3 regions of the Kitasatospora sp. NPDC040550 genome follow, and region 1 is predicted to be linked to each of the others. Evidence: riboswitches for the same ligand, from Rfam matches in the RefSeq annotation. Region 1 holds a riboswitch; each other region holds the start of a gene.

Region 1 (9,349 bases):
GCCGACCAGCGGCGCGACCAGCGTCCGGCACCAGTGCGCGGTCTCCGGGTGCCGGCCCTGCACGTGGAAGTACCCGACCACCGCGAAGGAGCAGAGCGTCTGCACGACCAGGATCGCCATCGTCCCCAACAGCGCCAGCAGCGTGTACAGATGGACGTACGGGTCCATCCCCGCCGCCAGGAACGCCAGCACCAGCCCGGCCGCGATCCCGGACTGCACGACCGAGGCCACGTGCGGCGAGCCGTGCCGCGGGTGGGTCCGCCCGAGCGCCGGGTGCAGCAGTCCCTCTCGCCCGATCGCGTACAAGTACCGTGCGGCGCACTGGTGGAAGGCCGTCGCGCAGGCGAACGAGCCGGTGACGACCAGCCATTGGAAGACCGTCACCGCCCAGCCGCCCAGGTGCGCCCCCAACGGGTCGAAGAACAGGCTGTTGCCGTCCTTGCCGGGCACCGCGCCGCCCGCCACCGCGATCGCGTGCCCGACTCCGTTGCCGGACACGATCATCCAGGACACGAAGACGTAGAACAGCCCGATCCCGACCACCGACAGCAGGGTCGCCCGCGGCACCACCCGCTTCGGGTCGCGGGACTCCTCCCCGTACATCGCGGTCGACTCGAAGCCGACCCAGGAACAGAACGCGAAGTACAGCCCCAGCCCGGCCCCGGCCATCCCCGAACTCCCCACCCCGCGCAGCGCGTTCAGCGGATTCACCGCCTCGCCGGCGAGGCCGTCCGGTCCGCCGCCGGAGACCAGGACGGCCAGCGAGAGCGCAGCCAGCACCCCGACCTCCAGGACCAGCGCCACCCCGAGCACCCTGGCCGTCAGGTGCAGGTCGAACCAGGCCGTCACCCCGATCACCGCCACCACGGCCAGCGCGTACCAGCCCCAGCCGAGGTCCAGGCCCAGCTGCGAACGGACCAGTCCGCGCAGCGAGTACGCGAAGAAGCCGATGACCGAGGCCTCGAAGACGACGTACGCCAGCACCGCGAGCAGCCCCGCGGCCATCCCGACCACCCGGCCCAGCCCGTGCGAGACGTACCCGTAGAACGCCCCGGCGGCCGTGAGGTGCCGGGCCATCGCCACGTACCCGACCGAGAACACCGTGAGCACCACGGTGACCAGGACGTACGCGGCGGGCGCGCCGACCCCGTTGCCCTGCCCGACGATGATCGGCAGGTTCCCCGTCATCGCGGTGATCGGGGCGGCGGAGGCGACCGCCATGAACACCACGCCCACCAGGCCGACCGAGTCCGGCTTCAACCGGTCGACCCCATCCGCACCGGCCCGCTCACCGGCCCCACCCGCACCGGCCCGCTCCCCGACCTCTTCCCCGCTCCGCACGGCCATCCGGCCTCCCTCGTCCACCCGGGCGCACCCGCCCGCCGGACCGGCCGGGCACTGACTGCCCGCCAGGATCGGCACATCGCGGTCGGCCCGCAAACGACGGTGACCGGCTTTCCCGGCAGCCGTGTTGACGTCGCGTTCGACGGCTCGAACGCGGCCGGGCGGGAGAACGGCAGCGGCCGGCCCGGCCGTACGAGAGGTGTCCCGTACGGCCGGGCCGGCCTTGGGCGTGTCCCGCGCCCAGGTCCACCGGTGCGGCGATCACCCGGTCGAGCGGTCACCCGACATGACCATCCCGGGCGGTCGATTCGCCCCGCACCAGCGGTGGTTCACACGTTCCTGCGGAAGGCCCCGGAGGGTCAGAGCGCGACGCCGTGCGCCCGCAGGTAGGCGACCGGGTCGATGTCCGAGCCGTACTCCGGACCGGTACGGATCTCGAAGTGCAGGTGCGGGCCGGTCACGTTGCCGGTCGCACCGGAGAGGCCGAGCTGCTGGCCGGCGGTGACGGTCTGACCGACGCTCACGCCGATCGAGGACAGGTGCGCGTACTGGGCGTACTTGCCGTCGGCGAGCTTGATCTCGACCTCGTTGCCGTAGGCGCCGTCGTTGCCGGCCTTCACCACGACACCGTTGGCGACGGCGCGCAGCGGGGTGCCGGTGGAGGCGACGAAGTCCTGGCCGGTGTGGTGGCCGGAGGCCCACATCGAGCCGGCCACGCCGTAGGCCTCACCCAGCACGGGGTTGGCGAGCGGGGCGACGTAGCCGGAGGTGGCGGCGACCGGGGCGGCGGTCACGGCCGGGGCCGGGGCGGCGGTCTGAACCTGGGTCTGCACCTGGGCGCCGGGCTTGGCGGCCTCGGTCCGGACCTGCACCTGGGTGTCCGCGGCGGCGGAGGTGTCCTTGGCGGCCGGAGCGGCCGGCTTGGCCGGGGCTGCCGGAGCGGCGGGCTTCGCCGGGGCGGCGGCGTGACCGGCGAGGGCCAGCTGCTGGCCGGGGAAGATCAGGTTCGGGTCGGCGCCGACCACCGAGCGGTTCTGCTCGTACAGCGCGTGCCAGCCGCCCTCGACGTGCTTGACGTCGGCGATCTTCGAGAGGGTGTCACCGCTGACGACGCGGTAGCTCTGCTGGGCGGCCGGGGCGGCAGCCGGAGCGGCGGCCTGGGGAGCGGCAGGAGCGGTGGTGGCCGCCGGGGCGGTGTGCGCCTGGGCGCTCATCGCGGTCACGAGCGGCAGGACGAACGAGGCGCCGGTGACGGCGGTGGCGATGCCGATGCGGGCGGCACGGGGCAGGGCGATACGACGAGCCTGTGCAGGCATGGAATTTTCCTCTCCGACGCCTGCGAGGTGAGCTGTCGGGTTCGGGCTGGAGTTGCCCGGCCGCATGCGCGGCTTCACCCCAAGCCGGCCCTGGTGGTCCACGCCCGAAAAGGCGCGAACTCCGGTCCGGCGACTTACCTGTGGGTCCCCCGCTCCTGCCGTACAGAGTTCGGTGCGAGCCACCGGGCAGCGGCAGGACTCGGCGTTCCACCCGGTGGATCCGTCCGGACTGGCCGGGCGGTCGCTGAACTAAAACTCATCCGTTCGGGTGAAGCAATGTCGATCTCTTGAATCGGCAACAACCCCCGCCGCCCCGTCACCCTCCGAATGATCCCTTGTACGGTCAGTGCACGATCCATTCACCCGGCGCCACTGATCCACCACCCTGCGCCGCCGACACCACCCCCGTGCGACCGTCCGTTCACGCACCGCCACCGACCGACACACCACCCGGTGACCCTTGTCACGTACGCCCCGGCGGGCGCAGGATTCGGCCCGTGGCCACCTCTCAAGCCGGCACTCTGCGCCTGGGCACCGCGCAGGGCCGCTGGGTACTCCTCGCGACCGTGCTCGGCTCCAGCATGGCGATGCTCGACGGCACCGTCGTCAACGTCGCCCTGCCCCGGATCGGCACCGACCTCGGCGCCTCCCTCGCCTCCCTGCAATGGACCCTGAACGCCTATCTGCTCACCCTGGCCGGCCTGATCCTGCTCGGCGGCGCCCTCGGCGACCGCTACGGACGGCGCCGGGTCTTCCTGATCGGCGTGGTCTGGTTCGCCGTCGCCTCCGCCGCCTGCGCCGCGGCCCCGACCATCCACGTGCTGATCGCCGCCCGCGCCGTCCAGGGCATCGGCGGGGCGCTGCTCACCCCGGGCTCGCTCGCCATGCTCCAGGCGGTCTTCCACCCGGACGACCGCTCGGCGGCGGTCGGCCTCTGGTCCGGCCTGGGCGGGGTGTCGGCCGCCGTCGGCCCCTTCCTGGGCGGCTGGCTGGTGGACGGCCCCGGCTGGCGCTGGATCTTCCTGCTGAACCTGCCACTGGCCGCCGCCGTGATCGCGGTGACCTCCCGTTACGTCCCGGAGAGCCGGGACGAGTCCGCCACCGGCCGCTTCGACGTGCCCGGCGCCCTGCTCGCCGCCCTCGCGCTCGGCGCCGTCACCTACGCGCTCACCGCCGCCGGGGAGGGGCTGTCCCCCGCCGTCTGGGTCACCGGTGCGATCGGCCTGCTGCTGGCCGCCGCCTTCGTGGCCGTCGAACGGCGCGCGCCCGACCCGATGCTGCCGCTCGGACTGTTCTCCTCCCGGCTGTTCACCGCCGTGAACCTGGTCACCCTCTGCGTCTACGCGGCGTTCAGCGGGGTGTTCTTCCTGCTGGTGGTGCAGCTGCAGATCGTCTCGGGCTTCTCCCCGCTGGTCTCCGGCTTCGCCCTGGTGCCGATCACGGTGCTGATGCTGACCCTGTCCGCGCGCGCCGGGCGGCTCGGCAAGCGGATCGGGCCGCGCGTGCCGCTCACCGTGGGCCCGCTGCTGTGCGCCGCCGGGGTGCTGCTGATGCTGCGCACCGGCCCCGGATCCTCCTACTGGGCGGACGTGCTGCCCGCGGTCGCGGTGATGGGCTCCGGGATGACGCTGCTGGTCGCACCCCTCACCGCCACCGTGCTGGCCGCCGTCGAGGTGCGGCACGCGGGCATCGCCAGCGGCGTCAACAACGCCGCCGCCCGCGCGGCCGGCCTGCTCGCGGTGGCCGCCCTGCCGGCCCTGGCCGGACTGAGCGGCGACGCCTACCGGGTGCCGTCCGCGGTGGACTCCGCCTTCCACACCGCGATGCTGATCTGCGCGGGCCTGCTGGCCGCCGGCGGGCTGATCGCCTTCGCCACCGTCCGGGGCAACGTGCTGGCACCGGAGGAGGAGCACCCGGTGGCCGAGCCGAACTGCGACTGGCCCTGCGCCACCACCACCCCGCCGCTCGACCCGGGCCGCCCCCGGGCGCACGAGGGCCCCGCCACCGGAACGGCGGCAGGGCCCTCGCCGGAAAACTGACGTTACGTCAGAGGATGTCGCCCGGGGCGTACTTGGCCGCCTCCGGGTAGGCCGCCGCGACGGCCTCCACCTGACGGACGACCTCGGCGACCTGCGCCCCGGCCGCACCGGTGAAGGACAGCCGGTCGGCGAGCAGCGCGTCCAGCGCGGCCCGGTCCAGCGGGATCCGCTCGTCGGCGGCGAGGCGGTCCAGCAGCTCGTTCTCCCGGGCGCCGGCGCGCATGGCCAGCGCCGAGGCGACGGCGTGCTCCTTGATCACCTCGTGGCCGGTCTCCCGGCCGACGCCCGCGCGCACCGCGCCCATCAGCACCTTGGTGGTGGCCAGGAACGGCAGGTAGCGGTCCAGCTCGGCCTCGATCACGGCCGGGAAGGCGCCGAACTCGTCCAGGACGGTGAGGAAGGTCTCCAGCAGGCCGTCGAAGGCGAAGAAGGCGTCCGGCAGCGCGACCCGGCGCACCACGGAGCAGGAGACGTCGCCCTCGTTCCACTGGTCGCCGGCCAGCTCGCCGGTCATCGACGCGTAGCCGCGCAGGATGACGGCCAGGCCGTTGACGCGCTCGCAGGAGCGGGTGTTCATCTTGTGCGGCATCGCGGAGGAGCCGACCTGGCCCTCCTTGAAGCCCTCCGTCACCAGCTCGTGGCCGGCCATCAGGCGGATGGTCTTGGCCAGGCTGGACGGCGCGGCGGCCAGCTGGACGAGGGCGGTGAGCACCTCGAAGTCCAGCGAGCGCGGGTAGACCTGACCGACGCTGGTCAGCACGTGGTCGAAGCCGAGGTGGCCGGCGACCCGGCGCTCCAGCTCGGCGAGCTTCTCGGTGTCGCCGCCGAGCAGGTCCAGCATGTCCTGGGCGGTGCCGACCGGGCCCTTGATCCCGCGCAGCGGGTAGCGGGCGATCAGCTCCTCCAGGCGGCGGAAGGCGACCAGCAGCTCGTCGGTGATCGACGCGAAGCGCTTGCCCAGGGTGGTGGCCTGCGCGGCCACGTTGTGCGAGCGGCCGGCCATGACCAGCTCGGAGTGCTGGGCGGACAGCTTGGCCAGGCGGACCAGGACGGCGACCGTGCGGTCCCGGACGTGTTCCAGGGACTGGCGGATCTGGAGCTGCTCGACGTTCTCGGTCAGGTCCCGGGACGTCATGCCCTTGTGGATCTGCTCGTGGCCGGCGAGCTCGCTGAACTCCTCGATCCGGGCCTTCACGTCGTGGCGGGTGACCCGCTCACGGGCGGCGATCGAGCCGAGGTCGACCTGGTCGACCACCCGCTCGTAGTCGGCGACGGCATTCGCGGGCACCTCGACACCGAGGTCCTGCTGGGCCTTCAGGACGGCGAGCCACAGGTGGCGCTCGAGGACCACCTTGTGCTCGGGGGACCACAGCTGGGCCAGGGTCGCCGAGGCGTACCGGGAGGCCAGGACATTGGGGATCTGGGGCTTCGCGCTCACGCTTCGCAAGCCTAACAGCCGAGGTCACGCCGAACGTCGGCGGATGGGGCAGGCCGGGCCGATTGAGCGCCCATCAGATCGAGAACTGGAAACTTCTCGCCGCCAGGTTACCACACTGATGAACGGAACACCGGCACCGACCGGAGCCCCCGACCCCGCCCTCACCCAGGCCCCGCGCAGCGAACGAGCCCCCTTCGACCGGCTCCGCGCCCACCTGGACACGGCCCGGGAGCACGCCCGCCGCACCCGCGACCACGCCCACGACGACGCCGAACTGCCCGCGCGGGACCTCTACGTCGCGCTGTCCCGCGCCACCCGCACGCTCACCCTGCCGCACCACCGGCCGTTGCCGCCGGTACTCGCCGACGGGCTCTGACCCGCCCCGCCGGTCGGGCGGGCCCGCTGGCCGCTCCTACTGCGGCGCGCCGCCCGTCCGGCCGGCCAGCACCGGCAGGACCTGCCCGCAGATCGAGTGCAGGGCGATCCGCTGCTCGTCGGTCATCGCCTCGAAGGCCTGGTGGGTGCGGGCCATCTCGCCGCGGATCCGGTTGAGGATCTCCCGGCCCTCGGCCGTGATCACCACGATCTTCACCCGGCGGTCACCGGCGGCCGCCTCCCGGTTGGCCAGGCCCAGCGTCTCCAGCCGGTCCACGATCCCGGTCACGTTCGACGCGTCGCAGCCCAGTCGCCCGGCCAGCGCGCGCATCGGCACCGGCTCCTGCACCGAGCCCAGCGCCTTGGCCTGGGAGGAGGACAGCCCGTGCCGGGCCGCAGCCGCCGCGAAGTCCTGGAAGTACGCGGCACCGACGGCGGCCAACGCCTCCATCAGCTCGGCGTTGGTCGGTACGGTCGTCGTCGAGATCGAACCCATGGGGCCAGCGTACGGCCGAGTGCTTCACTAACTCAAGCTTTGACCACGGCAACCGTCGGCGAGCCGCCTCACAGTACCCCCGTTCGGCCCAGAAGGGGCAGGAGGCGCAGGAGGAACGGGAGGCGCGGGACGGGCACGAGGGGCGGGACGGGCACGAGGGGCAGGGCCGGAGCGGCGGGCTCAGAGCACCAGCTGGTCGAACAGCCGCCGCAGCTCGGCGTCCGGGTCCGCGGTCAGCCCGGTGTGCACCGGCCCCGGCTGGACGACGGCGCTGCGCGGCGCCGTCAGCCAGCGGAACCGCTGCCCGGGGCTGTCCGAGGCCGCCGGGCCGGCCTGCGGCCCGCCCTGGCAGACCGCCTCGATCCCCTGCAAGGCCCGGCGCACCCCCTGCACGTCCGCGACCGGGTCCAGCGCCAGCAGTCGGGCCTGGTCCAGATGGGTCCGCGCACCCAGGTGGGCACTCTGCCGGCAGTACAGCAGCACCCCGACGTTCACGCACTCGCCCCGCTCGACCCGCGGCACCGCCCTGATCACGGCGTACTCGTAGTCGTGCAGCTCCACGACGGCCGGCAGCGCGGCCGGCAGCGGCTCGGTCATGCGGACACCTCCGGCAGCCAGTCCCGCGGACCGGCCAGTCGCTCGGTCAGCTGGGCGCGGTACGCGGCGCGCACGTCCTCGGGCGAGTCGAAACCGAACTCGTCCACCAGCCACACCTCGGGAATCTGCGCCACCGCCGCCTCGACGGCCTCCGCCGCGAGCGGCGCGAGCGCCTTGTCCGCCGCCGCCAGATCCGGCCGGGCGCGCAGCAGCGCATGGTCGGAGGCGTCGTACGGGCGGCGCACCCAGCCCGCGGCACCGGCCCAGTTGTGGTGGAAGATCAGGCTCGCGCCGTGGTCGATCAGCCGCAGCCCACCGGTCGCCACCAGCAGGTTCGGGTTGCGCCAGGACCGGTCCACGTTGCCGATCAGCGCGTCGAACCAGAGCACCTGCCCGGCCAGTTCGGGGTCCACCTCGAAGCAGAGCGGGTCGAAGTTCAGCGCCCCGCTGACGAAGGCCATCCCGAGGTTGGTCCCGCCACTGGCCCGCATCTGGTCCTGGACCTGGTGGTCCGGCTCGCTGCGCGCGAGCACCGGATCCAGGTCGACGGTCACCAGCTCCGGCACCGGCAGCCCCAGCCGCCGCCCCAGCTCGCCGGCCAGCACCTCCGCGACCAGCGCCTTCCGGCCCTGCGCGGCGCCGACCCATTTCAGCGCGTACAGCCGCCGGTCGTCGGCCTCGACCAGGCCCGGCATCGAGCCGCCTTCTCGCAGTGGCGTCACGTACCGGATCGCCGTCACCTCGGGGAGCACGCCCGACAGCTTATCGGTGCCCCGCCCACCCCCGTACGCACCGGCCCGCGCCTGCGCAGCCCGCCCCGCTCCCCCGACCTGAACCCCGCTCACACGTTCCGCCCCGCACCCCATCCCTCCCTCCTCCCCCCTCCGCCCCACCCCGGTGGCAGCCCCCGCTGCTCCGTGCGAGTGTGGCGGACAGTAATGGGGGCCTTCCGGTACGACCTGTACGGCAAAGGGATGAGCGATGGAACGACCTCGGATCCTGATCGTGGGCGGCGGCTTCGCAGGCCTGGAGTGCGCCCGCCGCCTCGAACGCAAGCTCTCGCCGTCGGAGGCCGAGATCACGCTGGTCACGCCGTTCAGCTACCAGCTCTACCTCCCCCTCCTCCCCCATGTCGCGGCCGGCGTCCTCACCCCCCAGTCCGTGGCGGTCTCCCTGCGCCGGAGCCTGCGCCGCACCCACATCGTCCCCGGCGGCGCCATCGGCGTGGACCCGGCCTCCCGGGTGTGCGTGGTCCGCAAGATCACCGACGAGGTGGTCGCGCAGAAGTACGACGCCCTGGTGCTCGCCCCCGGCAGCGTCACCCGCACCTTCGACATCCCCGGCCTGACCGACTACGCCCGCGGCATGAAGACGCTCGCCGAGGCGGCCTACGTCCGCGACCACGTGATCGCCCAACTCGACCTCGCCTCGGCCACCCTGGACCAGCGCGAGCGCGAGTCCCGGCTGCAGTTCGTGGTGGTCGGCGGCGGCTACGCGGGCACCGAGACGGCCGCCTGCCTGCAACGCCTCACCACCGCCGCCGCCCGCCGCTACCCGCGCCTGGACGCCCGCCAGATCAAGTGGCACCTGATCGACATCGCCCCCAAGCTGATGCCCGAACTGGGCGACGCCCTCGGCACGGCGGCCCTGGAGGTGCTGCGCGACCGCGGCATCGAGGTGTCGCTGGGCGTCTCGGTGGCCGAGGTCGGCGCCGAGACGGTCAAGTTCACCGACGGCCGGGTGA
Region 2 (9,349 bases), on a different contig from region 1:
AGGCACGGTACGCCGATGTGGCACGTTGTGCCAAGAAGTCTGGATGTGCCATTCTGGCGCGATGTGTCGTGACCGTGGCCGTCTGCGTACGCTGACCCCTGTGACCGGACGCCCGACCCTGACCCAGCGCCGCCGCGACGCCACCCGGCTGGAGATCGCCCGCACCGCCGCCGCGCTCTTCGCCGAGCGGGGCGCCGAGGCGACCACCGCCGAGGAGATCGCCGCCGCCGCGGGCATCTCGCTGCGCACCTTCTACCGCTACTTCTCCGTCAAGGAGGACGCCGTCGCCCCGCTGCTGGCGGCCGGCGGGCAGCGCTGGGTGGACCTGCTGGCCGAGAGTCCGGCGGACGTCCCGCTGCGCGAGGCGCTGGAGCGCTCGGCCGTCGAGTCGCTCACCCCGGCCGACGACGCGGCCGTCGAGGCGATGCACTGGACCCGCGACCTGCTGCGTGACCCGCGACTGGACGGCACCTGGCAGCGGGTCCACGCCGGGTCGGAGGAGCGGCTGCGGGGAGTGCTGGCCGCCCGCTGTCCGGGCGGCACCGATCCGCTGGAGGTCCGGCTGGCCGCGGCCGCGGCCACGGCGGCGATCCGGGTGGCCCTGGAGCAGTGGGCCGGCTCCGACGCCGCCGTCACCGGCCCCGGCTCCCCGCAGGACCTCGGCGCCCGCTGCATGCGCGAACTCACGGCGGGGCTGCGACTGTGGGCCCGGCCGGCGGGGGAGTAGCGGGTCGGCGGCGAGCGGGTGACGGCGAACAGATGACAGCTTTCAGATGACAGCTGACAGATGACAGCGAACAACTTTTGAAATCTGTTATCTGTTATCTGAAAGCTGTCATCTGAAAGTTGAACCCTGTCATCTGTTCGCGGCCTGCCCACAGCCCCCGATCAGCTTCCTCCCAGCTCCCGCTAGGGTTGGTGCTCGCGCCCCGGTGGGGGAACCGGGGTGACCTCCTCGGATGTCCCTGAGCGGAGGGGGCGCGGAGTTCGAGGCGTGGGAGCAACTGGAACATGGGTCTGACGAGCCACAAGGTGCTGGCACTGGCCGTGCTGATGGCGGTCGTGATGATGGTCGGCACGGTCTGGCTCTGGCCCAGACTCGCCCGGAAGAGCTGGCAGGCGGTGCTCGGCCGGATCGGTGCGCTACTCGCCACCCAGCTGGCGGTGCTCGCCGCGCTCGGGCTGGTGGCGAACAACTACTTCGCCTTCTACAGCAGTTGGGACGATCTGATGGGCACGGGCAGCACCGGCCCGGTGGTCATCCACAACAAGGCGGACGCCTCCGGCCGACTGCTGGTCGAGACCATAGGCCAGGCCTCGGTCAAGGGCGGCGGCGCCATGGGCCGTGAGCCCAGCCAGTCCGGCGAGATCCGCAAGGTCCGGATCGACGGCAAGGAGAGCCGGCTGTCGACCGAGGGCTACGTCTACCTTCCGCCGCAGTACTTCCAGCCCGAGTACGCGCAGAAGCAGTTCCCGGCCGTGATCGTCAGCACCGGATTCCCAGGAATCGCCGAGAACCTGATCACCCGCTTCAACTACCCGGGCGCCGCGCTCAAGCTGCTGCAGGAGGGTCGGATGCAGCCGACCGTCATGGTCCTGATGCGCCCCTCGCCCGCGCTGCCGCAGGACACCGAGTGTGAGGACATCCCGGGCGGCGCCCAGTCCGACACGTACTTCACCAAGGACGTCCCGTCGGCGGTCCAGGCCAGCTACCGGGTCTCGACCGACCCGCAGGCCTGGGCCGTCATGGGCAACTCCACCGGCGGCTACTGCGCGCTCAAGCTGGCCATGCGGCACCCGGACGTCTTCCCGACCGCCGTGTCCCTGTCCGGGTACTACGAGGCGGCCGACGACCCGACCACCGGCGACCTCTTCGGCGGCAGCAAGCAGCGCCGCAACGAGGCCGACCTGATGTGGCGGTTGAAGAACCTGCCGCAGCCGAACGTCTCCGTGCTGCTGGCCGGCACCAAGAAGGGCGACGGCAACTACAAGCATGACACCGAGGCGTTCATCGAGGCCGCGAAGAGCCCGATGAAGGTCTCCTACAGCATGCTCGAGAACGGCGGCCACAACTTCGAGACCTGGAGCGCCCTGCTGCCGTCCTCGCTGGAGTGGCTGTCCCAGCACCTCAAGGTTCCGAACCAGCCGGGCCACCCGGGCCAGACCGTCTGACGGCGCCGCCCACGGAACGCACGGAACACGCGGACCGCGCAGGACACGCAGAACGCACGGAACGGGCCGAACCCCCGGAAGCCGCGGCTCCCGGGGGTTCGGCCCGTTCCGGCGCCGGTCAGGCGACCCGTTCCAGCGTCCCGGTGTGCAGCTGGCCGACCCGGCCGCCCTCGCCCTCGAAGGTCCAGAAGGCCCGTACGGTCAGCGCGTTGAGGTCCATCACGTGGCTGACGGTGATCCCGCTCTGTTCCGTCCAGCTGATGAAGTAGATCTCCGGTGCGACCTCGGCCACGTGCAGTCGCACGTCCTCCCACTGGCCCGCCGACTCACCGAGGCCCTCCCAGCGCAGCCGGGTGCCGTCGGCCGAGTAGGAGTTGCGGAAGGCCGCGCCGTTGTCGGCCCGGAAGACGTAGGTACGGCCGGCGAAGGCGGGCAGGGGCGCGGTCATGGTGGGGCGGAACCTCTTCTCTGGAACGGGGGACGGGTCGTACGGCTCTGGCCGGTGCTCTTGTGCACCGCGGAAAATCCCAGGGCTCCAATTTATCCGACCGGGCGGATTCGGGCGGCTCCACGCCACGGCGGTCACGGTACGGTCCGCCACCGCCGCACCGCGCACCGTGTGCGACCGGCACCCCGGGCGGGCCGCACGGCGGGTCCGATCGGGTACCCGCGGACGGGTCGGCCGACATCCCGGGAGGCCCCGTACGGGGTGATCCGCCGGCGTCGACTCCAGTGATCAACTCGGCCACCACGCAGCGTCGTTGATCGACACCACTGTGAGCTGCGCGACAACCGGCTTGATCAGGTTGTCCGTCCACGGACGGCCTGCCTAGCCTGCACTCGTCGTCCGCTGTCGCGGACCCCGCCGCCGGGACGCCGAGTCCCGTCCACCCGCCGGCGAGTACCCGAGCACCACAGCGGACGGGAGCGGGGGAACCAAGGTCAGCGCCCGGCCCGTACGCACCAGCGTGCGGGTCGAGGCTAGGGGTGAAGCCGCTCCACAGGCGGCCGGGCAACTGCAGCCCGAATCCGACAGCTCACCTCGCAGGCGTCGCAGAGGATCCCCATGCACCAGCCTGCCCGGCGCCGTCGCGCGCCCCGCCACGCCCGTCCGTCCCACCGGGGCCGCAACGCCGCCCTCGCCACGACCGGTGCGCTCGCCATCACCGGTGCCGGCCTGCTCGGCCTGCCGTCCGTCTCCGGTGCCCAGGCCGCCACCGGCCCGACCGTCACCCAGGACCGGCTCGCCCCCGCCACGATGGTCGCCGGCAAGGCCGGCACCGCCTCGCTGGCCCTGCACTCCTCGTCCTGCTTCACCGCCAGGACCGTCGGCGTCGGCGTCCGTGACGCGCGCGGCACCAACCTGGACTTCCCGGGCAACGCGAGCAACGTGCAGATCTGCCCGGGCGGATTCAACTACACCAGTGCGGCCCGCACCCTGCCCGCGGGGACGTACACCCAGTTCGGCTTCTGGCAGGACCTCGGCGGCGCGTGGCACAACCTGCCCTCGCAGCAGCTGGTGGTCTCGGCCACGGGTACGCCCACGCCGACCCCGTCCCCGACGGCGAAGCCCACCACGATCCCCACCGCGACGCCCACCACGACCCCCACCGCGACGCCGACCCAGACCCCGACCACCACCCCGAGCGCCACGGCCACTCCGACGACCACGGCGCCGTCCTCCCCGATCGCGGGCAAGTCGCTGACCTGGTCCGACGAGTTCAACGGCCCGATCAGCTGGGGCCAGCGCTGGGTCGGCGACAAGAGCACCTCGTACAAGTACGGGAACCACAACCCGGACGACAACAAGCTCGACTGGCTGAACAGGAACAACGTCGCCGTCGCGAACGGCGTCGCCACCTTCACCGCCACCCCGGGCGGGCCCACCCTGGAGAACGGCAAGCAGTCCTGGAACACGGGCTTCCTGACCACCGAGGGCTCCGCCGAGGGCTTCCAGGTCAAGACCGGCGACTACGCCGAGACCCGGGTCAAGCTGCCCGCCGGCACCGGCGCCTGGCCCGCCCTGTGGACCTGGAAGAACGGCAACGGGGAGATCGACTCCTTCGAGTACCACCCCGACAACCCGAACCTGCTGGAGCTGACCAACCACGTCAACCCCGGCAACCCCGACTACTACACCGACGCGAGCGCCGTCGCCGCCGACCAGTGGGTGACCATCGGCACCTACTACGGCGCCAACTCGGTGGACTGGTACGTCAACGGCGTCAAGGTGTACTCGGACGGCAAGGGCGTCGGGGCCAACTTCTCGGCGTACCTGATCCTCAACCTCTCGGTGAGCGCCGGCAAGTACCACCCGGCGCCGCAGGGGACCGCCCCGATCACCATGGCCGCCGACTACGTCCGCGTGTACCGGTAACCGCGTCTACCGGTAGCCACGAGCCCGCCCCACCGGTCATCGGACGTCCGGCAGCCGCTCGCCGGCGGCCGGTGACCGGTGGGGCGATCCGGTCCGTCAGCCGCCCGCCGTCTCGACGACCCTGATGTCGAACGGCTGCCGGTTGTTGCGCGGATGCCGGTCGTCCGGGCTGTGCACCGAGACCTCCCCGCCGGTCAGCACGCCCAAGGGCGTGTCGGGGGAGATCCGCAGCGGGACGATCGCGGTCGCGGTGCGTCCCTCCCGCAGGCCGGGCCCGAAGGTGCAGCGCACCAAGCGCTTGTTCGCGGACGCCCTGCACGTCTCGGGGAAGAACGGCTCATCCGCCGTGACCCCTGCCGGCAGGGTGACCACGACGTCGAACGGCGATGCCGTGGTGTCCGGGCCGCGGTTGTCGATGAAGGCGTGAACGCTGGTCCTGCCGCCAGGCGGTGCCGGGTCCGGGTCGATCCCGACCACCTCCAGGTCGGAGTCGGACGGCGCGGCGACAACGGCGGGCAGGGTGGACGCTTCGGGCACCCCCGCCTCGACGACCCCCAGCTCCGGACGCGGCACCGGGTGCCGCACGGCCCAGGACGGGCCGGCGGCCAGCGCGGCGACCGCGCAGCCGGCCGTCACCGCCGCGACCAATCCGGCCCCGCCGAACCTCCTGCGCCCCGTGCCGCCCCGTACTCCGTGCTGTTCCACGCCGTTCACCCTGTTCCCGTGCTCCGGCGGCCCGCGCCGTCGCGGGCCGCGTCCGCACCAGGGTGTCCGAGCGACCGCCGCGACCGGGCGCAACTCACCCGCCGTCCACTCGAACGGCGGGCGCCGGATCGTCACCGGATCACACCTGCCCCCGACGGTGATTGACGGATCGTCAAGGTGCCAGGACCTGCCCGAGCCGGGCCGCGATCTGGTGCATCACCGGTACCAGCGCGGACGCTCCAGCCTGCTCCTCCAGTGCCCGGATCCGGGCCTCCGGGCCGGAGACCGAGAGCGCGGTGGGCGTGGGTGCGCCCGGGACGGCGAGGGCGATGCAGCGGACCCCGATCTCCTGCTCCTGGTCGTCGACCACGTACCCGCGCTCGCGTGCCTCGGCGAGCTGGTCCATCAGCTCCTGCGGATCGGTGAGGGTGTACTCGGTGTGCGCTGGCAGCGGGTTGGGGCCCAGGACCGCGCGCGCCTCGTCCTCGGGGAGCTGGGCGAGCAGCGCCTTGCCGACGCCGGTGCAGTGGGGCTGGACCCGCCGTCCGACCTCGGTGAACATCCGCATCGAGCGACGGGACTGCACCTGCCCGACGTACACCACCTCGCCGCCCTCCAGCACCGCCAGGTTGGCGGTCTCGCCGGTGGCCTCCATGAGCTCGGCCAGGTACGGGCGGGCCCAGCTGCCGAGCAGGCGGCCGGACGTCTCGCCGAGCCGGATCAGCCGGGGGCCGAGGGTGTAGCGGCGGGCGGTGTCCTGGCGGACATAGCCCTGCTGGACGAGGGTACGAACCAGTCGGTGGATGGTCGGCATCGGGAGGCCGGAGCTGGTGGAGAGCTCACTGAGGGTGGCCACGCCGCCCGAGTCGGCCAGCGCCTCCAGGAGTTGGAAGGCGCGCTCGACGGACTGCACGCCGCCGCTCGCGCGGTCGGCGCCTGTCGTCGATGCTGTGTCGGGGGTCGCAACCACCGGCGTTCCCTTCGCTGTCGGGGAGGAGTAGAGTCCCGGCGACCTCTTCAACAAACCGTTGAAATTCTGTATCGCGGAAACTAGTCTCCACCTTACAGAATCGAACCCGCCGACAGGCGGGTAACGATCGAGGAAGTTCCCGAGGAAGTTCCCACCGGAGCTCCCTTCGCCAGGCTCAACCGTCTTAGGAGTGTCCTGCTCATGGCTGCAGATCAGGGGCCCGTCGGCGCCTCCCCCGCCGCTCCGGTCGTCACTGTCGCCGGACCGCGCGTCCATCGGGCCGAGGAGGTGCTCACCCCGGAGGCGGTCGCCTTCGTCGTGGGCCTCCATCGCGCCTTCGAGGGTCGTCGACAGGAGCTCCTGGCGAGGCGGAAGAGCCGACGCGCCGAGATCGCCCGCACCGGCACGCTGGACTTCCTCCCCGAGACCGCCGAGGTCCGGGCCGGCGACTGGAAGGTCGCCGAGGCGCCGCGCGCCCTCCAGGACCGCCGGGTCGAGATCACCGGGCCCACCGACCGCAAGATGGTCATCAACGCGCTCAACTCCGGGGCGAGGATCTGGCTCGCCGACTTCGAGGACGCCACCTCCCCGACCTGGGAGAACGTGGTCAGCGGCCAGGTCAACCTGATCGACGCCTTCGAGAACCGGATCGACTTCACCAGCCCGGCCGGCAAGGCCTACGCCCTCAAGCCCGCCGCCGAACTCGCCACCGTCGTGGTCCGCCCGCGCGGCTGGCACCTGGACGAGAACCACCTGCTGGTCGACGGAGTCCCGGTGGCCGGCGCGTTCGTCGACTTCGGCCTGTACTTCTTCCACAACGCCGCCCGGCTCATCGCCAAGGGCGCCGAGGACCCCAACTCCGGCCCGTACTTCTACCTGCCGAAGACCGAGAGCCACCTCGAGGCCCGGCTCTGGAACGACGTGTTCACCCACGCCCAGGCCGAGTTGGGCATCCCGCACGGCACCGTCCGGGCCACCGTGCTGATCGAGACCATCACCGCGGCCTTCGAGATGGACGAGATCCTCTACGAGCTGCGCGACCACGCGGCCGGCCTCAACGCCGGTCGCTGGGACTACCTGTTCTCGATCGTCAAGAACTTCCGCGACGCCGGCGAGCACTACATCCTGCCGGACCGCAACAGCGTCACCATGGCCTCGCCGTTCATGGCCGCCTACACCCGGCTGCTGGTGCGAACCTGCCACAAGCGCGGCGCCCACGCGATCGGCGGCATGGCCGCGTTCATCCCCAGCCGCCGGGACCCGGAGGTCAACGCCGCCGCGCTGGAGAAGGTCAAGGCGGACAAGGACCGCGAGGCCGGCAACGGTTTCGACGGCTCCTGGGTCGCCCACCCGGACCTCGTCCCGGTCGCCCGGGCCTCCTTCGACGTGGTGCTCGGCGAGCGGCCCGACCAGAAGGACAACCCGGGCCCGGCCGAGCCGGTCACCGCCGCCGAACTGCTCGACATCGCGGGCGCCGGGGGCACCTGCACCCGGGCCGGGCTGCACAACGCCGTCCAGGTCGGCGTCCGCTACATCGAGGCCTGGCTGCGCGGGCTCGGCGCGGTCGGCATCTTCAACATGATGGAGGACGCGGCCACCGCCGAGATCTCGCGCTCGCAGATCTGGCAGTGGATCCACAACGGGGTCGTGCTGTCCGACACCGGCGAGAAGGCCACCGCCGAGCTGGTCCGCACCCTGGTCGCCACCGAACTGGCCGAACTGCGTGCCGAGTTCGGCGACGAGGCCTACCAGGCCGGTCGCTGGCGCGAGGCCGCCCAGCTCTTCGAACAGGTCGCCCTGGCCGAGGAGTTCGCGGACTTCCTGACCCTCCCCGCGCTCCCCCTGCTGGGCCGAGCACCAATCTATCCGCCGGCGCCGCCGCTTCCGCCTGCCGGGTCGTAGCAGTTCCGCCGCCCTTTGCTCCGTTCCGTACGGCGACGAATCCACCTGTCCTCTCGTCGCCGTGCGGAACGGTCTTTTTTCTTTGTACGGCCTTACTCTCCTGAGGAGTTCACCGATGGCACGCATCTTCTTCAACGGCCAGGCGATGGTCGGCGGACCGTTCCACGCCAAGGTCGCCGACGCCCTGATCGGCCCGGCCCGCACCGCCCCCGGCTACCGTTTCTTCTCCATCGACCACAGCGGCGGGACGGACGTCTGCCCGGGGCTGCTGGCCGACCCGTCCGTCGACACCGCGATCGAGGGCGAGCTGTACGAGGTCAGCCTGGAGCGCCTGCGGGACGTCATCCTGCCCGGCGAGCCCAGGGAGTTGGAGCTCGGTGTGATCGAGCTGGAGGACGGCTCCGCGTGCTTCTCGATGCTGCTCGCCCGCGGCGAGGTCGAGCGCGGGGTGCACCGCGAGATCACCCACCACGGCGGCTGGCGGGCCTATCTGGCGACGCTGGGGCGCACGGCCTGACGGGCGGGCGGCCGGCGGCGGACGGATGACGGCGAACAGATAACAGAAGACAGATAACAGATAACAGCGAACGGATAACAGATGATGAAAGTTGTCATCTGTCATCCGTTCGCTGTTATCTGTTCGCCCCCGCCCCCGCCCCCGCCCCCAGCCCTCACCCCCCACCCCCCGCCCCCGGGCACGCCGCGTCCCCGAACCCTCGCCGTGGGTTCGGGGCCGCGGTCCGCACGCCCGGGCGGGCGTACGGAGTCCGGGTCACGCACCGTCCCTGGGCGCGCTCCGGAACCCGTGGGCCGGGCCGGGCCGGAGGGCAGCTCCGGCCCGGCCCGGCGGACCGTCAGACGGGCCGGGAGGCGAGCTCCTTGGCCGCGCGGGCGCAGGCACGCGCGATCCGGTCCTCGTTGACGGTGGTCAGCTCGCCCTTTTCGACGACGGCGTTGCCGTTGACGAACAGGGTCGCCAGCGGCGGCAGCGCGCCGAAGGTGAGGGCCGCGACCGGGTCGGCGATCGAGGAGTGCATGACCCCGTCGATCTTCCAGAGCGCCAGGTCGGCGAGCTTGCCGGCCTCGATGGAGCCGATCTCGTTCTGCCGCCCGAGCACCCGGGCGCCGCCCATGGTGCCCAGTCGCAGCGCCTGGCGCCCGGTCAGCGCGGTCGGGTAGCCGTGCAGCCGGTTGATCAGCAGCGCGTTGCGCAGCTCGGTGCC
Region 3 (9,349 bases), on a different contig from region 1:
GCTTCCTGGCCTTCCAGGGCGCCCGCGGCATCGAGGTCGAGTCGGTCGGCGCGCTGCCGCTGCACATCGCCCGGCTGGCCGGGGGCTGGGACGGCAAGGTCACCATGAACTACGGCTCCCCCGAGATGCTCGGGCCGTGGGTCAGCGTGATCAGCAAGGTGATGATGGCCGGCACCGTGCTGGGCTTCCTCTGGCTGCTGCTGTGGCGCTTCACCGCCCGTCGGCGCAACGCCGCCACCATGTACGACGCGGCGCTCTGCGCGCTGCTGATCTTCGTGGTGACCAGCCGGGTGATCAGCCCGCAGTACCTGGTCTGGCTGGTCGGCGTCGCGGCGGTCTGCCTGACCGTGCGCGGCACCAGCCAGCGGCCGGTGGCGCTGCTGGTCCTGCTCGCCTGCCCGCTCACCCTGCTCGAGTTCCCGACCATGTTCACCCAGGTCCTGAACAGCGAGCCGCTCGCGGTCGCCGTGCTGGGGCTGCGCAACCTGCTGCTGCTGACCGCCGCCGTGCTCTCCGGCATCCGGCTCTGGCGCTCCACCCGTGCCGCGACGGCCCTGGCGCCCACCGTGGTGCTGGCCGAGCCCCCGGCTCTGCCGGCCGCCTCCGCCTACCCGGTCCGCCCGGGCATCGCGTACGAGCAGGACCTGCTGGACGGCATCGACCACCCGGCCGGGCGGTAGCGGCCCGCCCCAACGGCCCGGCCCTACCGGTGCCTAGCCCTTCAAGGCCTCGACCTCGGCCAGCCAGAGCCCGGTGAACTCGGCCAGTCCGACGCCCAGTTCGGCCCGCAGCAACCGGTCCGTCCGGTGCGCCCGGTCCTCGCCCGCCCCGTCGGCCGCGCCGACCGCCCGGTAGAAGGCGACCAGCCGCTGCGCCCCGTACCGGCGGGCGATCAGCTCGCAGGCCAGCCAGGACTGCTCGTAGGCCTGGGCGATGCCGTCGGCGCCCGCGGCGAAGTCCGCGTCGGCGGGCAGCGCGGTGGGCAGCTTCCCGGCGGCGACGTCCCGGGCCAGCTCGGGGGCGATCTGCCGCGGCCGCCGGCCGGAGTCCCGGTAGGCCGTCCAGTCAGCGACGCCCTCGGAAAGCCAGAGCGGGGTCCAGGCCCGGGTGTCGGCCCGGGTCGCGACGTGGGTGGCCTCGTGGGTGACGACCACCTGGCGGCCGAAGTCGCTGAGCTTCGCGAAGGCCTCGGGGTTGATCACCACCCGGTCCGCCGGGGTGTGCCGGGGAGCGCCGGGGGCGGCCACGGTGACCGCCGCCATGCCCGTCCAGCCCGCCGGGTCGGCCTCCAGCAGCCGGGCGAACTGCTGCTCGGTGGCGGGCAGTTCCAGCAGCAGCCGGCCGGGCCAGGCGTCGCCCCAGACCGCGCTGACGGCCGGCACCGCCTTGTCCCCCACCGGGACCAGTCCGGCCGGGTCGGGCCCACCGGCCAGGCCGAGCACCAGGCAGCGGGCTCCGGCGGCGGTGCGGACGGGGCCGAGGTCCCACGGCGCCGGGGGCCCGCCGGTGCCCTCCTCGTGCTCGACCCGCCAGCCGCCCTGGTCCCGGACCAGCTCGATCCGGCGCGGGTACACCACCGGGTACTCGTCGTACCCGGCGATCCGCAGCGCCAGCTCGACGGAGGCGTCCTGCCGCTCCGGCCCGGTGGGCGGCGGGAGCACCAGGTTCCGGTACGCCGCCTCGGCCCCGGTGAGCCCCGACCAGGTGGGCAGCGAGCGCGCCCGCGCCGCCAGCAGCGCGGTGACCTCGGCCTGCCGGTCGACGGCCCGCCCGCCCGGCGGCGGGGCCACCGGGGGCAGCGAGAGCTGGACCAGCCCGCCGGCCGCCAGCAGCAGCGCGCCGCGCCGGGACAGCACCCGGCGCGCGGGGTCTATCGGATGGGGGCCGTCCGGCCCGGAGGGCGTCGCGCTCAGAGCCGGACCACTCCCGAGACCGGCATCGCGTTGACGCTCTCGTACCGGACCTTGGCGCCGGGGTACGGGGCGTGCACCATCACGCCGCCGCCGGCGTACATCCCGACGTGGTGCATGTCCCGGTAGAAGATCACCAGGTCTCCCGGCCGCGCTTCGGAGAGGCTGATCCGCTGCCCGGCGTACGCCTGGGCCTGCGAGGTCCGCGGCAGGGTCACTCCGGCCTGCCGCCAGCTGTAGTACATCAGACCGGAACAGTCGAAGGCGCGCGGCCCGGTGGATCCGTAGACGTAGGGCGAGCCGACCATCCGCACCGCGGCGGCCAGCGCCGCCGCCCCGCGCTCGGAGGCGGCCGGGGCGTTGCCGAGGTCCAGCCGGTCGGTGCCGCGGGTGGCGCGCTGCTCGGCCTCCCGGGCGTCCTGGGCGACCATCCGGTTCCGCTCGACCGCGCCCAGGCTGTTGAGCAGCTTCTGCGCCGTGGCGAGGCGCTGCTGGATCTGCTGCTTGTTGTCGGCCAGCGAGCGGCGGGCCTCGTCCAGCTCGGCGAGCTTGGCGGCGGTCTCGGTGCGGCGCTGGTCGAGCCGGCGCTGACGGGTGACCAGCTCGTGCAGGGTCTCCTGCTGGCGCTCGGCGGCCTGGCCGAGGGTGCGGGCGCGGGTGAGGTAGGCCTCCGGGTCGCTGGAGAGCATCAGCTGGGCGGTCTGGGTCATCCCGCCGCCCCGGTACTCGGCCCCGGCGACCGTGGCGAGGTCCCCGCGCAGTTCGTTGAGCTGCTCCTGGGCGGCGGCGACCTCGCCCTGGAGGATCGTGGTCTCGCCCAGCAGCCGCTTCTGCGCCTCCTGCGCGGCGTTGTACTTCTCCGAGGCCTGTTCGGCCTCGTCGTACAGCTGCTCGACCTGGGCCTTGACGTCCTTGCGGTCGGGCGCCTCCGGCCCCCCGGGGGCGGCCTGGGCGCTGCCGGCGGTCGCCACGCCCAGGGCCGTGGTGGCGGCCGCGGTCAGTACCAGCGCACGGGCGAGCAGTTGGGAACGGCGGTGCACGGGCATGGCGGCAACGGCTCCAGTCCTGCGGCGCGGCCCCGCGGCCGCGCCCCGGTGGGCGGCCGTCGAGCGGGAGTCCGGTGGCAGACGTTAGCGAGTCCGGGCAAGTGAGTCCAAACCCCTACCGACCAGAATATTTGACCCCTAATCGGACACCAGGTCGAGCCGCCGGAAAAGCCGCAGGCCCGGCCCTCCGTGACGGAGGACCGGGCCCGTGAACGCGTGGGTGGGGATCAGACCCGCACGATGGAGGTCAGCGGCATGTTGGAGACGGCCTCGTAGCGCACCGACGCACCCGGCTTGGGAGCGTGCAGCACCTGGCCGTTGCCCGCGTAGATGCCGACGTGGTGGGCGTCGCCGTAGAAGATCAGCATGTCGCCGGGCTGGGCCTGGGAGATGTCCGAGCCGATCCGGGTGCCGGCGCCGGCCTGCTCCTGCGAGGTGCGCGGCAGCGACACCCCGGCCTGGTTGAACGCCCAGACCATCAGGCCGGAGCAGTCGAAGGAGCCGGGGCCGGTGGCGCCCCAGACGTACGGGCTGCCGACCTTGGTGGCGGCGGCGGCCAGCGCGGCGGCACCGTGCGAGCTGCCCGGGGCGACCTTGACCGGCGCGGCGGTGGAGCCCGAGCCGAGGTCGCCGCGGCTGCTGTCGCGCGAGGCACGGTCCGGGGTGGCCGGCTTGGCGGCGGCGGCCTTCGCGGCGGCGTCGGCGGCGGCCTTGTCCTCGGCCGCCTTGATCGCCTGGCGCTCCTGCTCGGTCAGCGTGTTGAGCAGGTCCTGGGCGGCCTTGAGCTTGTTCTGGACCTCGTCCTTGGAGGCCTTCAGCTGCTGGGTCGTGGACTCCAGCTCGCCGAGCTTGCCCTGGGCCTCGGTGCGGTCCTGGTCCAGCTTGCGCTGCTGGTCCTGCAGCTGCTTGAGCTGGTTCTTCTGGGTGCTGCCCGCCTGGTTCAGCGCGCCGGCCTGGTTGAGGAAGTTGTCCGGGCTGGAGGACAGCATCAGCTGGACCGTCGGGGATATGCCCCCGTTGCGGTACTGCTCGCCGGCGATCTCGGCCAGGCCGCCCTGGAGGTCGGTCACCTGGGCCTGCTGCCGGGCCACCTGGTCCTGGAGGCCGGAGACCTGCTTCTCCAGCTCCTGCTGCTTCTCCTGGGCGGCGTTGTACTTCTCGGTCGCCTGCTCGGCCTGCTCGTTGAGCTGGTCGACCTGCTCCTTGACCTGGTCCTTGGTCGGCTGCGGGTCGGCGTGCGCGCCGGACTGCGCGGAGAGGGCGACGGCCGCGGCGGCGAAACCGGTCAGGATCGAGACGCGGGTGCGGCTGGCGGGCTTGGGACGACGATGGGACGCCACGAAGGCGGACTCCTTCTTCCTACCTCCGCCTACCGGGTGAGCTGACGGGTTCGGGCCGGAAGCATGCCCTACGACGCCTCACCGGCCTCACCTACGGCCGACCTGGCGCCGATTCACCCCGGAGGAACGTGTGGTTCCCCGGCTCCGCTCCGCAGCGCCCCCGACTACTGGGCTCCCCTGTCGGGCAGTCGCTTCGACCTGCCCCGCTGTTTCGCGAACTCGGCGGTAACCACCGCCGCCACCCAGGCTGGGTGATCGACTGTGCGGTGGTTCGGAGCATGACCCTAGTAACTGAACCGTGATCCGTTCAAATCCTTGTCAGAAAAAAGACGGAAGATTACCCATGTTCTTTTGTGAAAATGACTGATGGTGATCACTGCCGCACGCAAAGCTGATCGACTCTCACCGTCCGGCCCACCGGGACCGCAAACCGACGCGCCACCCCCGACCGGAGGTGGCGCGGATCACAGGGCCGGAACCGGCCCCTCGGGGAGGTGCCGGTCCGTCAGATCCGGCGGATCGTGTTGATCGACATCGCGTCGGCCTTCATCACCTTCACCACGTCACCGGTGTGCGGCGCGTGGACCACCATGCCGTTGCCGATGTACATCCCGACGTGGTGCATGTCGCCGCCGTAGATCACCAGGTCGCCCGGCTGGGCGGTGGCCAGCGTCACGGCGGTCCCGATGTGGCCCTGCTCCTGCGAGGTGCGCGGCAGCGAGACGCCGGCCTGGCCGTACGCCCAGACCATCAGGCCCGAGCAGTCGAAGGTGGAGGGCCCGGTGGCGCCCCAGACGTACGGCGAGCCCTGCTTGCTCATCGCCTTGGCCACCGCCACGGCGGCGTAGCCGCTGGCCGGCGGCAGGTTGCCGAGGTCGACCCGGTCGGCGCCGCGGGAGGCGCGGTCGTCCTGCTGCTGCTGGGCCCGGAGCGCGGCCCGGTCGGCGGCGCTGAGCGAGTTCAGCAGGTCCTGGGCGGCCTTCAACTTGGTGTTGACGTCCGCCTTGGCCTGGTTGAGGTCCTTGGTGGTGGAGTCCAGGGAGGCGAGCACGGCGGCCGCCTCGGCCTTCTCCTGGTCCAGTCGGCGCTGCTGGTCGAGCAGGCCCTTGAGCGCCTCGGTCTGGGTGGTGCTGGCCTGCTGGACGCTCGACGCCTTGTCCAGGTAGCCGGACGGGTCGGAGGAGAGCATCAGCTGGACGGACGGGTCGATGCCGCCGGTGCGGTACTGCTCGCCCGCGACCTGGGCCAGGCCCACCTGGAGCTGGCCCATCTGGTCCTGGCTGCGGGCCACCTGGTCCTGGAGCTGGTCGGCCTGCTTGCGGAGCTGGTCGGAGCGCTCCTTGGCGCCGTTGTACTTCTCGGCCGCCTGCTCCTGCTCCTGCTGGAGCTGGTCGATCTGCGCCTTGACGTCACTCTTGTTCGGCTGCGGCGCGGCATGCGCGGCGACCTGGGCGGAGAGGGCGACCGCGGTCGCAGCAGCAGCGGTGAGCACGGAGACCCGCGCGCGGCTCGGCTGCTTGGGACGGCGGTGGGAGGCCAAGGGACCGGCTCCTTCTTCCATCGGACTCACCTGATCAGGTGAGATTCCGGAAAATAGGTTTGACGCCAGACCCTAGTGAAGATCTACCCGTTTTGCCACTCCCCGAAGGCGTGAACTCCGGTTCCCCCGCTGACTTCACCGGATCCGCACACCCGCGCGGACGCCCCACTGACCTGCCGTCACCGCCCCCGGCCCCGGCTCAGGGCCGGGCCAGCCGGTTCAGCAGCAGCACCGAGGCCACCGGGCGCGCACCCGCCTTCCGCACGCCCTCGGCGACCTCCCGGTCGGTGGAGACCACCACCACCGGACGGCCCTGCGGCTCGGCCCGGACCAGACGGCGGATCAGCTCGTCCGCGGTCTCGCCGGTCCGGCTGAACCGTACCCGCACCCCGCGCGGGGGCGCCATGATGACCGGTACGTCCAGGTCCTGCCCGTCGAACACACAGGTGACCTCCGCCTGGGTGCGCTGGGCCAGCATCGCCAGCCCGCCCAGCAGCCGGATCCGCTGCTGCTCCAGCGGCAGCGCCGGATACCCGGTCTTGGTCACGTTGTAGCCGTCCACCACCAGGTGCACCTGCGGGATCGCCAGCAGCTGGTCCAGCAGCGCCGGGTCGTCCTCGGCCAGGCCGCGCCGGGCCACGTCGTGCGGCGAGGCCGCCCCCGGCACCACCGCCTCCACCAGGTCCGCCGGGCGGATCTGGGAGACCGGCAGGGCCAGTTCCCGCTGCAGGCCCTGCGCCGACTGCAGCACGGTGTCCAACAGCAGCCGCAGCCGCATGTCCTCGACGCTGCGGCCCTCCCGGGCCGAGCGGCGGCCCTGCTCGACCGCGGTCTCCAGTTCGGACACCCGGTGCCGCAGCCGTCGCGCCTCGGACTCGGCCGCGCTGCGCTCCCCGGTGGCCTGCGCCCTCGCGGCCTCCAGCTCCCCGGCCACCCGCCGGGTCTCGGCCTGCGCCCGCCGGGTGTCGCTCTCCAGCGACCGCACCTTCTTGCGCAGCGACTCGGCCTCCCGCCGGACGCCCTCGAACTCCGCGCGCTGGCGGTCCAGGTCCGCGCGCGCCGCGGCCCGCACCTCGGCCAGCTCGGCCTGGAGCTTCTCCACCAGCCGGGAGGCCTCCGCCACCGCGTCCTCGGCGCCGGCCCGCTCGGCCTCCTCGCCCGCCTCGGCGACCAGTCGGCTCCAGCCGGGCGAGCGCACCAGGTAGGCGGCGGCGGCGACGTCCATCGGATCGGCGGCGCCAGGGACGGTGCCCGACTCCAGCGCCTTCACCAGGTCCGGCTGGCCCAGCCGCAGCCGCTCCGCTATCCGCACCCGGAAGGCCGGCTCGGACTCCAGCGCCGCCGCCAGCGCGGTGGCCGCGTACTTGGCCCGCCGCGCGGGGGTGAACTTGACGTACTGACGCAGGCTCTGCGGCAGCTCCCCGGGCGGCAGCCCGCCCAGCGCGTCCGAGGCCAGCCCGACCACCCGCCGGCGCACCCCCTCGGGCAGCGGCCGGTCCAGCTTCTCGGCCGCCCGCTCGGCACCCGCGTCGGCCGGGGCCGCGCCGGGGCCCTCCGGGAGGCCGGTCTCGGACGGGACCGACTCGGCGGCCGGCTCCGGTGCCGGCGCAGCGGGCTGGAGCCCCTGCGCTTCGCCGGGCTCCCTCGCTGCGTCCACCACGTCCTCGGCTCCGATCTGGTCCAGCGGGTGCGGCCGCGGCCGCCCCTGTCGTCACGCTCCGTGCGTCTTGTCTGTATTGTCCCGTGCGGTGGACGGCGGCGTCGCGCGCCGCCCACCGCACCGGAGGGGTCAGCCCTGCGCGGCGGGGGCCTCCACGCCCTCGGCGCCGGGACGGGCCACCAGCTCGACCTGGTCCACCGCGTTGCACCAGCGGCAGCGCACCGACTCCACGGTCTCGCTGTGCACCTCGGTCTCCTCGACCCGGGATTCGCCGGCCAGGTCGAAGTGCAGGAACTCGGTCACCCGCGCGGAGCGGGTCACGTCGAAGCGGGTGAGGTTGCCGCACAGCGTGCAGCGCCAGCGCGTCTCGGCGGTCAGAGCGGGGACGGTCATCGGGGGTCCTCTCGGCTGGTCCCTGGGCGGGCTGGGCGCTCCCCCGGGGCCCCGGCGTCGGCGGCGGGAGGCGGGAATGCCCGCCCCAAGCCTATTGCCTGGGGCAACCACCAGGACCACCGGTCAGCTGAGATGACCGGAGCCCGTCCCGCCCCGCCGGACGGACCAGTAGTCCACCTGCCGTAAACCGCCGTGTCACCTGCCGCGCCCGGAGGGATGCTTGGCCGCATGGCGCTCACGGCCCCCGACCACACCGACGCGCGGGACGGCCGCCCGGCGCTGCCCGCCCCGGCGGTCACCTACGCCCTGATCGCGGTCAACACCCTGGTCTTCCTGCTCGGCCCGGCGGCCGGCCTCAACCCCCTGTACGGCACCGGCCAGGCCCGGATCTGCGCCGAGCAGCGGTACGAGCAGCGCTGGGGCGCCGTCCCCGCCGAACTGCTGACCGGCCACCCGCTGACCGCCGGGCAACTGGCCGAGGCCCCCGACCCGGTCCCCGGCTGCCCCGCCGCCCCCACCCCGGGCAAGCACCCGGCGGTGTCCGCCCTCACCGGCCTCTTCCTGCACGCCGGCTGGCTGCACCTGCTGGGCAACCTGCTCTTCCTGTACGTCTTCGGCCCGACCGTCGAACGCCGGGTCGGCCGGGCCAGGTACCTCCTCTTCTACCTGGCCGCCGGCTGCACCGCCTCGTACGGCTTCGCGCTCGCCGAGGCGCACGCGCCCGACTCCACCCGGGTCCTGATCGGCGCCTCGGGCGCGATCTCCGCCGTGCTCGGCGCCTACCTGCGCTTCCACCCGCGGGCCCGGGTGACCACCCTCGTCCCGCTGCTCCTCTTCCTCCCGCTGCGCTTCCCGGCCTGGCTGGTGCTCGGCCTCTGGTTCGCCCTGCAGTGGTGGTCGGTGCACTCGGCCGGGCCCGGGGTGGCCTACCTGGTGCACGTGATCGGCTTCTCGGCGGGCTTCCTGTACGCCTGCACCGTGGTCGGCCACCCCCCGAGACGCCCCGGCTGAGGCCCGATACGCTGGCCGCACCCCATCAAGGAGCCCGAACTGTGATCACCGCCATCGTCCTGATCAAGACCAGTGTCGACCGGATCCCCGAGATCGCCGAGGCCATCGCCGCGATCGAGGGCGTCAGCGAGGTGTACTCGGTGACCGGCGGATACGACCTGGTGGCGATGGTCCGGGTGCGCCGCCACGACGACCTGGCCGAGGTCATCCCGGGCCGGCTCAACAAGGTCCCGGGAGTGGCCCACACCGAGACCCAGATCGCCTTCCGCACCTACTCCCAGCACGACCTGGAAGCGGCCTTCGCCCTCGGCCTGGACGAGTAGGACTCAGCCCGCGCGACGCGTGTCGACGACGCAACGGCCGCCCTCGTTGCGGTAGTTCCACGCCGCGCCGTCCGTGACCAGCTCGCGGACCGCGGCCAGGAAGCGCTCGACGTGCTCGTCCGGGGT

Evidence for each region. A riboswitch is a leader RNA that binds a small molecule or an ion and turns the genes downstream of it on or off. The one in region 1 is predicted to bind cyclic di-AMP.
Region 2: another riboswitch for cyclic di-AMP. It lies ahead of ACZ58X_RS04660 (glycoside hydrolase family 16 protein); the one in region 1 lies ahead of ACZ58X_RS09795 (M23 family metallopeptidase).
Region 3: another riboswitch for cyclic di-AMP. It lies ahead of ACZ58X_RS21835 (NlpC/P60 family protein); the one in region 1 lies ahead of ACZ58X_RS09795 (M23 family metallopeptidase).

What each region holds. Positions count from the first base shown of each region.
Region 1 is NZ_JBVIWC010000005.1:31,699-41,047, reverse strand. Features, by position in the region: gene ACZ58X_RS09800 (APC family permease) at 1-1,347, opposite strand, end outside; gene ACZ58X_RS09795 (M23 family metallopeptidase) at 1,704-2,660, opposite strand; cyclic di-AMP (ydaO/yuaA leader) riboswitch at 2,663-2,845, opposite strand; gene ACZ58X_RS09790 (MFS transporter) at 3,158-4,699, shown strand; gene purB (adenylosuccinate lyase) at 4,707-6,137, opposite strand; gene ACZ58X_RS09780 (hypothetical protein) at 6,256-6,513, shown strand; gene ACZ58X_RS09775 (MarR family winged helix-turn-helix transcriptional regulator) at 6,550-7,008, opposite strand; gene ACZ58X_RS09770 (DUF3037 domain-containing protein) at 7,189-7,605, opposite strand; gene ACZ58X_RS09765 (HipA family kinase) at 7,602-8,357, opposite strand; gene ACZ58X_RS09760 (NAD(P)/FAD-dependent oxidoreductase) at 8,587-9,349, shown strand, end outside.
Region 2 is NZ_JBVIWC010000002.1:420,593-429,941, forward strand. Features, by position in the region: gene ACZ58X_RS04645 (TetR/AcrR family transcriptional regulator) at 62-727, shown strand; gene ACZ58X_RS04650 (alpha/beta hydrolase) at 1,012-2,172, shown strand; gene ACZ58X_RS04655 (phenolic acid decarboxylase) at 2,291-2,620, opposite strand; cyclic di-AMP (ydaO/yuaA leader) riboswitch at 3,073-3,238, shown strand; gene ACZ58X_RS04660 (glycoside hydrolase family 16 protein) at 3,239-4,549, shown strand; gene ACZ58X_RS04665 (hypothetical protein) at 4,646-5,254, opposite strand; gene ACZ58X_RS04670 (IclR family transcriptional regulator) at 5,427-6,224, opposite strand; gene aceB (malate synthase A) at 6,426-8,126, shown strand; gene ACZ58X_RS04680 (allophanate hydrolase-related protein) at 8,242-8,643, shown strand; gene ACZ58X_RS04685 (8-oxoguanine deaminase) at 8,981-9,349, opposite strand, start outside.
Region 3 is NZ_JBVIWC010000014.1:153,785-163,133, forward strand. Features, by position in the region: gene ACZ58X_RS21820 (glycosyltransferase 87 family protein) at 1-680, shown strand, start outside; gene ACZ58X_RS21825 (hypothetical protein) at 714-1,856, opposite strand; gene ACZ58X_RS21830 (C40 family peptidase) at 1,910-2,956, opposite strand; gene ACZ58X_RS21835 (NlpC/P60 family protein) at 3,184-4,296, opposite strand; cyclic di-AMP (ydaO/yuaA leader) riboswitch at 4,308-4,463, opposite strand; gene ACZ58X_RS21840 (C40 family peptidase) at 4,802-5,836, opposite strand; gene ACZ58X_RS21845 (NYN domain-containing protein) at 6,036-7,337, opposite strand; gene ACZ58X_RS21850 (hypothetical protein) at 7,626-7,889, opposite strand; gene ACZ58X_RS21855 (rhomboid family intramembrane serine protease) at 8,118-8,900, shown strand; gene ACZ58X_RS21860 (Lrp/AsnC ligand binding domain-containing protein) at 8,942-9,223, shown strand; gene ACZ58X_RS21865 (aminotransferase class V-fold PLP-dependent enzyme) at 9,227-9,349, opposite strand, start outside.